DNA from 2 places in the Cellulosimicrobium funkei genome. Region 2 is predicted to be linked to the other one. Evidence: predicted binding sites of a transcription regulator. Region 2 holds the regulator's gene; the other holds the start of a gene.

Region 1 (3,400 bases), on a different contig from region 2:
CTCAGCCGCTGCCCGTCGCGCAGCGTCACGGTCGTCGGGGACCGGGCCCAGGCGCGCCACGGCTTCCCCGAGGGCTGGCGCGAGCGGCTCGCGCGCGTGGGCTTCGCCCGCGTCGAGGAGGCGTCGCTGAGCGTCAACTACCGCACGCCGCGGGAGATCATGGCCGAGGCGGAGCCCGTCGTCCGGGCCGCGATCCCGGACGCGAACGTCCCGACGTCGGTGCGCAGCATGGGCGTGCCCGTGGCCCACGGGGCGGTCGCGGACCTCGACGCGGTCCTCGGCGCGTGGCTCGCCGAGCACGCGGACGGCACGGCGTGCGTCATCGGTGCCACCGAGTCGTCCGGGCCGTCCGGGCCGTCCGGCGAGGAGTCGGACGGCAGGGTCGGTGGCGTCGGTGGCGTCGGTGGCGAGGGCGAGGGGGCCGCGCGGGTGCGGTGGCTCACGCCCGAGACGGCGAAGGGCCTCGAGTTCGACCTCGTGGTGCTCGTCGAGCCGCAGGCGTTCGGCGACGGCGTCGAGGGCGCGGTCGACCGCTACGTCGCGATGACGCGCGCGACGCAGCGGCTCGTCGTCCTGGATCGCTGAGCACCGGGCGTCGAGCACGACCTGGCGGTCGTCAGGCCGCCCGTGGCGACCGCCAGGTCGTGCTCGGCAGGGGGACGGGTCAGGCGACCGGGACGGCCAGGTCCTCGACGACCTCGACACCGGGCAGGCGGCCCAGCAGGTCGCCGGGGAGCAGCAGCTTCGAGCGCCGCACGCCGCTGCCGATCAGCGCGAGCGCGCCGTCGGTCACGACGCGGGAGTCGACGAGCACGCGCCACCCCTCGGGCAGCCCGACGGGCGTGATGCCGCCGTACTCCATCCCGGACTCGGCCGTCGCGCGGTCGGTCGGCAGGAACGACGCCTTGCGCACGTCGAGCAGCTTGCGGACGCGCGTGTTGACGTCGGCGCGCGTGTGGGCCCGCACGACGGCGGCGGCGATGCGCTCGTCGCCCGCCCGTGCGCCGCCCACGACGACGCAGTTCGCCGACGCCTCGACGGGCAGGTCGAACGCGGCGTTGAGCGTCGCGGTGTCGGCGAGGTCGGGGTCGATCTCCGTCACGGCGACGAGCGCCGCGACGTCCGGGTCGACGTCGGCCCACCGGCGCAGCGCGTCGGCGGTCACGGGGGCGACGAGGTCGAGGTGGTCGAGCGCCGGCTCCCAGGTGAGCGAGCCGAGCGTGGGCAGGGTCGTGCGGGCGTCCATGGCGTCAGCCTGCCACCCCGGCGGGCCGCCGCGCGGGAGAGGCCGGATGCCGAACACGCCCCCGGAGCCCCTCGAGCCCGCCGAGCATGCGGTCGCGGCCCGTGCCGCCCGCCGGACGGGCGACAGCTGCATGGTCGGCGGGGGAGGAGGGTCAGGTAGAGGTCGAGGGTTTCGGGCAAGTCTCCAGTGGTGGTCGAAGGTTGGGGTGGGCATCTCGGACGAAGCAGGCGCCTCCGACCTGCGGAGTTGACACCTCGGAGCGGCGGTCGTTCACTGGAAGTGTTCGAACGTTTGTTCGAACACCCAGCGGGTGCAGCACACCGCCCGCAGCAGTCGACGCGCGGTGCGCGTCCCGTCCGAGCAGCATCCCGGGAGGCGAGATGACCCTTCTCGCCGACCTCGCCGAACGGGCGGGGGCACCAGGCCCGACGGCTGCGGCCGTCGACAAGGCCGAGCGCGCCCGTGCCGTCCTGCGCCGTGCGGAGGAGCGTACGGGGGTCCGCCGACACCGTCCCGTCGTCGCCCCCGCGGCCCCGGAACCGCTCACCGCCCCGGCGGCACCGACCGTCGTCCCGCGCACCGACACCGTCCCGCGCACCGACACCGTCCCGCGCGCCGGCACCGCCCTCCTCGCCGAGGTCGCCCCGCTCGCGGGCGCCGCCGCCTCGTCGGTCGTGCGGCCCGCCCCCGCGCCGCCCGACCCTCCGGCACGCGCCCGCACCCGCCACGTCCGGACCTCGGGCGCGAGCCGGGACGCGGGCACGGACGAGCGGGTGTGGCCGGTGCACGACGCGCTCGCGCCGCTCCTCCCGCTCGGCGCCCTCCAGCGCGGCACCGTGCTGGCGGTGCGCGGCTCGACGAGCCTCCTGCTCGCGCTCGTCGCGCGGCCGTCGCGGGCCGGGGCGTGGACCGCCGCCGTCGGGTTCCCCGCCGTCGGGCTGCTCGCGGCCGCCGACGCCGGCGCGGACCTCGACCGCGTCGTGCTCGTCCCGCGGCCCGGCCCGGACGCGGCGCTCGCGATCTCGGCGCTCGTCGACGGCCTGGACGTCGTGGTCGTCGGGCCCGACGCCGCCCTCACCGACCCCGACCGACGACGCCTGGCCGCGCGGGCACGCGAGCGCGGGGCGCTGCTCGTCGCCGCGGGGACGTGGCCGGGCGCGCACGTCGCGCTCACCGTGACGGGTGGCGGCTGGTCCGGGGCGGACCGCGGCGCGGGCTGGCTGCGCCGTCGCACCCTCGTCGTCGAGCGCGCGGGCCGCGGGGGAGCCGCGCGCCCCGCGCGGCTCGAGGTCGAGCTCCCGCTCGTCCACGAGGACTGGCCCGCGTTCCTCGCCGAGGACGCCCGGGGCACCCGGCCCGCGGCCGGGACCGGCGCCACCGTGGCCGGGGCCGCCGTGACCGCCCACGAGGCCGCCCGGGCCGACGACCCCGACCGGCCCTCCCGGCTCCGGCTCGTCGGATGACCACGAGCCCGACCCGCACGGCGGCCCTGTGGGTGCCGGACTGGCCGGTGCTCGCGGCGATGGCGGTGCGCGACGTCCCCGCGCACGTCCCCGCCGCGACGCACGACGGCCGCCGCGTCGTCGCCGTCTCCGCGACCGCGCGCGCCCACGGCGTGCGCCGGGGCATGCGCCGCCGTCGGGCCCGCGAGTGCTGCCCCGAGCTCGAGCTGCTCGACGTCGACGACGCGCGCGACGCCCGCGAGTTCGAGCCCGTCGCGCTCGCGGCCGAGACCGTCGTCGCGGGGCTGGAGATCACCCGGCCCGGCCTGCTGCTCCTGCCCGCCGCCGGGGCGAGCCGGTACCACGGGTCCGACGCCGCGCTCGCGGAGGCGCTCGTCGCGCGCGTCGCCGAGCGCACCGGCCACGAGAGCCAGGTGGGCGTCGCCGACGGCATCCTCGCCGCCGTGCTCGCCGCGCGGGACGCCGCCGTCGTCCCGCCCGGCCGCTCCGCCGCGTTCCTCGCGCCGCGGCCCGCGCGCGACCTCGTGCACGTCACCGCCCGGCCGGACGCCGCCGTCGCGGTCGACGAGCTCGTGGACCTCCTGGGCCGGCTCGGCGTGCGCACCCTCGGGGCGCTCGCGGCCCTGCCGTCCGCGACCGTCGAGGGGCGTTTCGGCGACCTCGGCGCGTGGGCGCACCGGCTCGCGCGCGG
Region 2 (3,400 bases):
CGCTTGACCACGGACAGGCTGGCGGTCTCGATCGTGGTGAAGCGGCGGTTGCACTCCGGGCACTGGCGTCGCCGGCGGATGGAGGCACCGTCGTCGGACGTGCGGGAGTCGACGACGCGGGAGTCCGCGTGACGGCAGAACGGGCAGTGCATGGCGGGGCTCCTCCGCGGGTCGCGCCGACAGGTCGGCGCGACGAACGTATGTCGTCGCGGGCGCGCGGTGCAACACGCCGACGGCGCACCCGACCGTGGACGGCAGAACGGGGGCGGTCGAAGTCGACCGCCCCCGTCGGGACGCCCCCGTCCCCATCTCGCGCGCGACTCGCCTCGCGCGCGGCGACGTGCACAGGAGTCGCGGTTGTCCGCACACTCCTCGCCTCGTCCGCCCAGCCCCCCAGCCGGCGTGTGAGGTGACACTAACTTAGGCGGACCTAACGGAGCGGCGCAACCCTCGGTCGCGACCTGTCGCGCGTCGGCACCGTGTGCTGCGTCACAGGACCTGGGCCACGGCCGAGCGCCGCGTCACCGCTCGGCGACCGGGAGCAGGATCGTCTGGCCGGCCTGCACGCCCGACGACGACAGGCCGTTCAGCTCGACGAGCCCGCTGACCACCTCACGGAGATCCTCGCCCGGGGCCGCGACTCCCTGGGCAAGCTCCCACAGGGTCTCCCCCGTGCTCACGACGTGGACCCGGACCTCGACCGGCTCCCCGGGCCCGCCCGCGACGGCCAGGCCGACGCGCGCCGCGAGGACGAGCACGACGGCCACGAGGAGCACGAGGACCGCACGGCCGCGTCGCGTGAGCCGCAGCGGTGCCTGCGGGCGCACGCCTCGCTCCGCCGCAACGCCCCGCCCGAGCGCGGGCGGCGCTGCCGTCGCCATCGCCACCGTGTCCATGTCCCCTCCGTCCCGGCCCGCGAGCCCGATCGCCTTCCCCGGTCGATCGGACCCGCGTGCCCGTCTCATCTCCACGCCGACCCGCTGCGGTCGAACACCTGTACGTAGAACATCTGTACGAAGGTCTATCACGAACGACCGACAGAGTCGAGACATGCTCGAACAGGTGTTTGATTCGTGTCGCATCCTCCCCTAGCCTGGGCTCAGGTCGGTTCGCCGGACATGTCCGCTCGGACCCGGAGGGGCGACCGAGCTCCCGGGGCGCACGCTCCGGGGAGGGGAGGCCGCAGGCCCGGCTGGCGCCGGCGGCACGCGACGGACGAGGGCGGAGCGACCATGGCGGGACGAGGCACGGACAGGGCACGGGGGCTCGCCGAGGTGCGCGAGCTGCCGGACGGGTCGGCAGGGGGTGACGGGCTCACCCCGCGCCAGCGGCTCGTGCTCGAGACCATCCGCGCGTGCGTCGAGCAGCGCGGCTACCCGCCGAGCATGCGCGAGATCGGCGAGGCCGTCGGGCTCACGAGCCCGTCCTCCGTCAAGCACCAGCTCACCACGCTCGAGCGCAAGGGGTTCCTGCGGCGCGACCCGAACCGTCCGCGCGCCATCGAGGTGGTCCAGCCCGACGACGCCCGCCGCGCGACCCCGCTCGCGCCAGCTGGCACGGCCCCCGAGCCGGCGTACGACGAGGCCCACCCCGCGCCGTCGTACGTCCCCGTCGTCGGCCGTATCGCCGCCGGTGGCCCGATCCTCGCGGAGCAGGTCGTGGAGGACGTCTTCCCGCTGCCGCGCCAGCTCGTCGGCGAGGGAGAGCTCTTCCTCCTGCGCGTGCAGGGCGACTCGATGATCGACGCCGCGATCTGCGACGGCGACTGGGTCGTCGTGCGGCGCCAGCCGGTCGCGGAGAACGGCGAGATCGTGGCCGCGATGATCGACGGCGAGGCCACCGTGAAGAGCCTGCGGCGCGCCGACGGCCACGTCTGGCTCATGCCGCACAACGCCGCGTACGACCCGATCCCCGGCGACGACGCCCAGGTGCTGGGGCGCGTCGTCTCCGTCCTGCGCAGCCTCTGAACGGTCCCCGAGCGGCTCCGGGCGCCCCTGCGGGCAGGCTCCGGACAGCACGAGAGCCGGGCGGTCCCTCGACCGCCCGGCTCTCGTCGTGCCAGGCCCGACGAGCCCGTGGGCTCAGAGCCCGAAGCGTCGCGCGACCGCGCGCAGCGACTCCGCGGACGAGCGCAGGCCCGCGAGCTCGTCGTCCGCGAGCGGGACCTCGACGCGCTCCGTCGCGCCCCGGCGGTCGACGAGCGTCGGGAGCGACAGGCAGACGTCCTCGAGCCCGTAGATGCCGTCGAGGAGCGTCGACACGGGCAGCACCCGGTGCTCGTCGGCGAGCACCGCCTCGATGATCCGGGTGCCCGCGAGCCCGACCGCGTAGTTGGTCGCGCCCTTGCCCTCGATGATCCGGTAGGCCGACTGCACGACCTCCCGCGCGATCTCGTCGCGCACGTCGCCCGTGAGCGGTCCCCGACCGCCGATGCCCTGCCACTCGAGCAGCGGCGCACCGCCGATCGTCGCGGAGCTCCAGAGCGGGATCTCGCTGTCGCCGTGCTCCCCCGCGATGTACGCGTGCACGTTCTGCACCGCGACGCCGCAGTGCTGCGCCACGAGGAACCGCAGCCGCGAGGAGTCGAGCACGGTGCCGCTGCCGAAGAGCTGGGTCGGGGGCAGCCCCGAGAACTTGAGCGCCGCGTACGTGACGATGTCGACCGGGTTGGTCACCATGACGTAGACGGCATCCGGGGCGACCTCCACGAGGCCCGGGAGGATCGTCCGCATGAGCCCGATCGTGCCCTCGGCGAGGTCGAGACGCGTCTGGCCCGGCTTCTGCTTGGCGCCGGCCGTGACCACGACGACGTCGGCGCCCGCGCACACCGCGACGTCGTCGGACCCCTCGACGCGCGCCATGGGCATGAACTGGATGCCGTGCTGGAGGTCGAGGACCTCGGCCTCGACCTTCGCGCGGTTGACGTCGAGGAGCGCCACCGTGCGCGCCGCGCCGCGCATGAGCGCGGCGTAGGCCAGCGTCGAGCCGACGGCACCGGCGCCGACGATCGCGAGCTTCGTGGTCCGCGCTCCCCCTCCCGGACCGCCCGTGGTCGCGTCGCCGGTGCCCTGCGGTGACGTGCTCGTCATGTCGCCTCCGTGAAGTCGCTGGAAAGGGCTCAGCCTAGGGCGGCGAGGCGGCGGAGCGCAGCGGTGGCCACGTCGCGGTCGGTCGTCTGCCAGAACCCTGGCATGGACCGCGTGAGGAACGACCCGTAGCGCGCCGTCACGAGCCGCGGGTCCAGGACCGCGACGACCCCGCGGTCGGCCGTGGACCGCACGAGCCGCCCGGCACCCTGGGCGAGCAGGAGGGCCGCGTGCGTCGCGGAGACCTGCATGAACCCGTTGCCACCCGCGGCCTCGACGGCGCGAGCCCGCGCCGACTTCACCGGGTCGTCCGG

Evidence for each region. The regulator LexA, encoded in region 2, represses DNA repair genes until DNA is damaged. The targets are predictions, from matches to a motif close to TCGAACANNTGTTCGA.
Region 1: a site for LexA is predicted at 1,530-1,545, ahead of BXA05_RS08530 (DnaE2-dependent mutagenesis accessory factor ImuA'). Genes of this name have one in related genera too.

The regions. Positions count from the first base shown of each region.
Region 1 is NZ_FTMI01000003.1:85,737-89,136, forward strand. It holds gene helR (RNA polymerase recycling motor ATPase HelR) at 1-585, shown strand, start outside; gene BXA05_RS08525 (YbaK/EbsC family protein) at 665-1,246, opposite strand; gene BXA05_RS08530 (DnaE2-dependent mutagenesis accessory factor ImuA') at 1,627-2,709, shown strand; gene BXA05_RS08535 (DNA polymerase Y family protein) at 2,706-3,400, shown strand, end outside.
Region 2 is NZ_FTMI01000008.1:146,041-149,440, reverse strand. It holds gene nrdR (transcriptional regulator NrdR) at 1-152, opposite strand, end outside; gene BXA05_RS17930 (LysM peptidoglycan-binding domain-containing protein) at 522-896, opposite strand; gene lexA (transcriptional repressor LexA) at 1,233-1,967, shown strand; gene BXA05_RS17920 (L-lactate dehydrogenase) at 2,082-3,089, opposite strand; gene BXA05_RS17915 (ATP-dependent DNA helicase) at 3,119-3,400, opposite strand, start outside.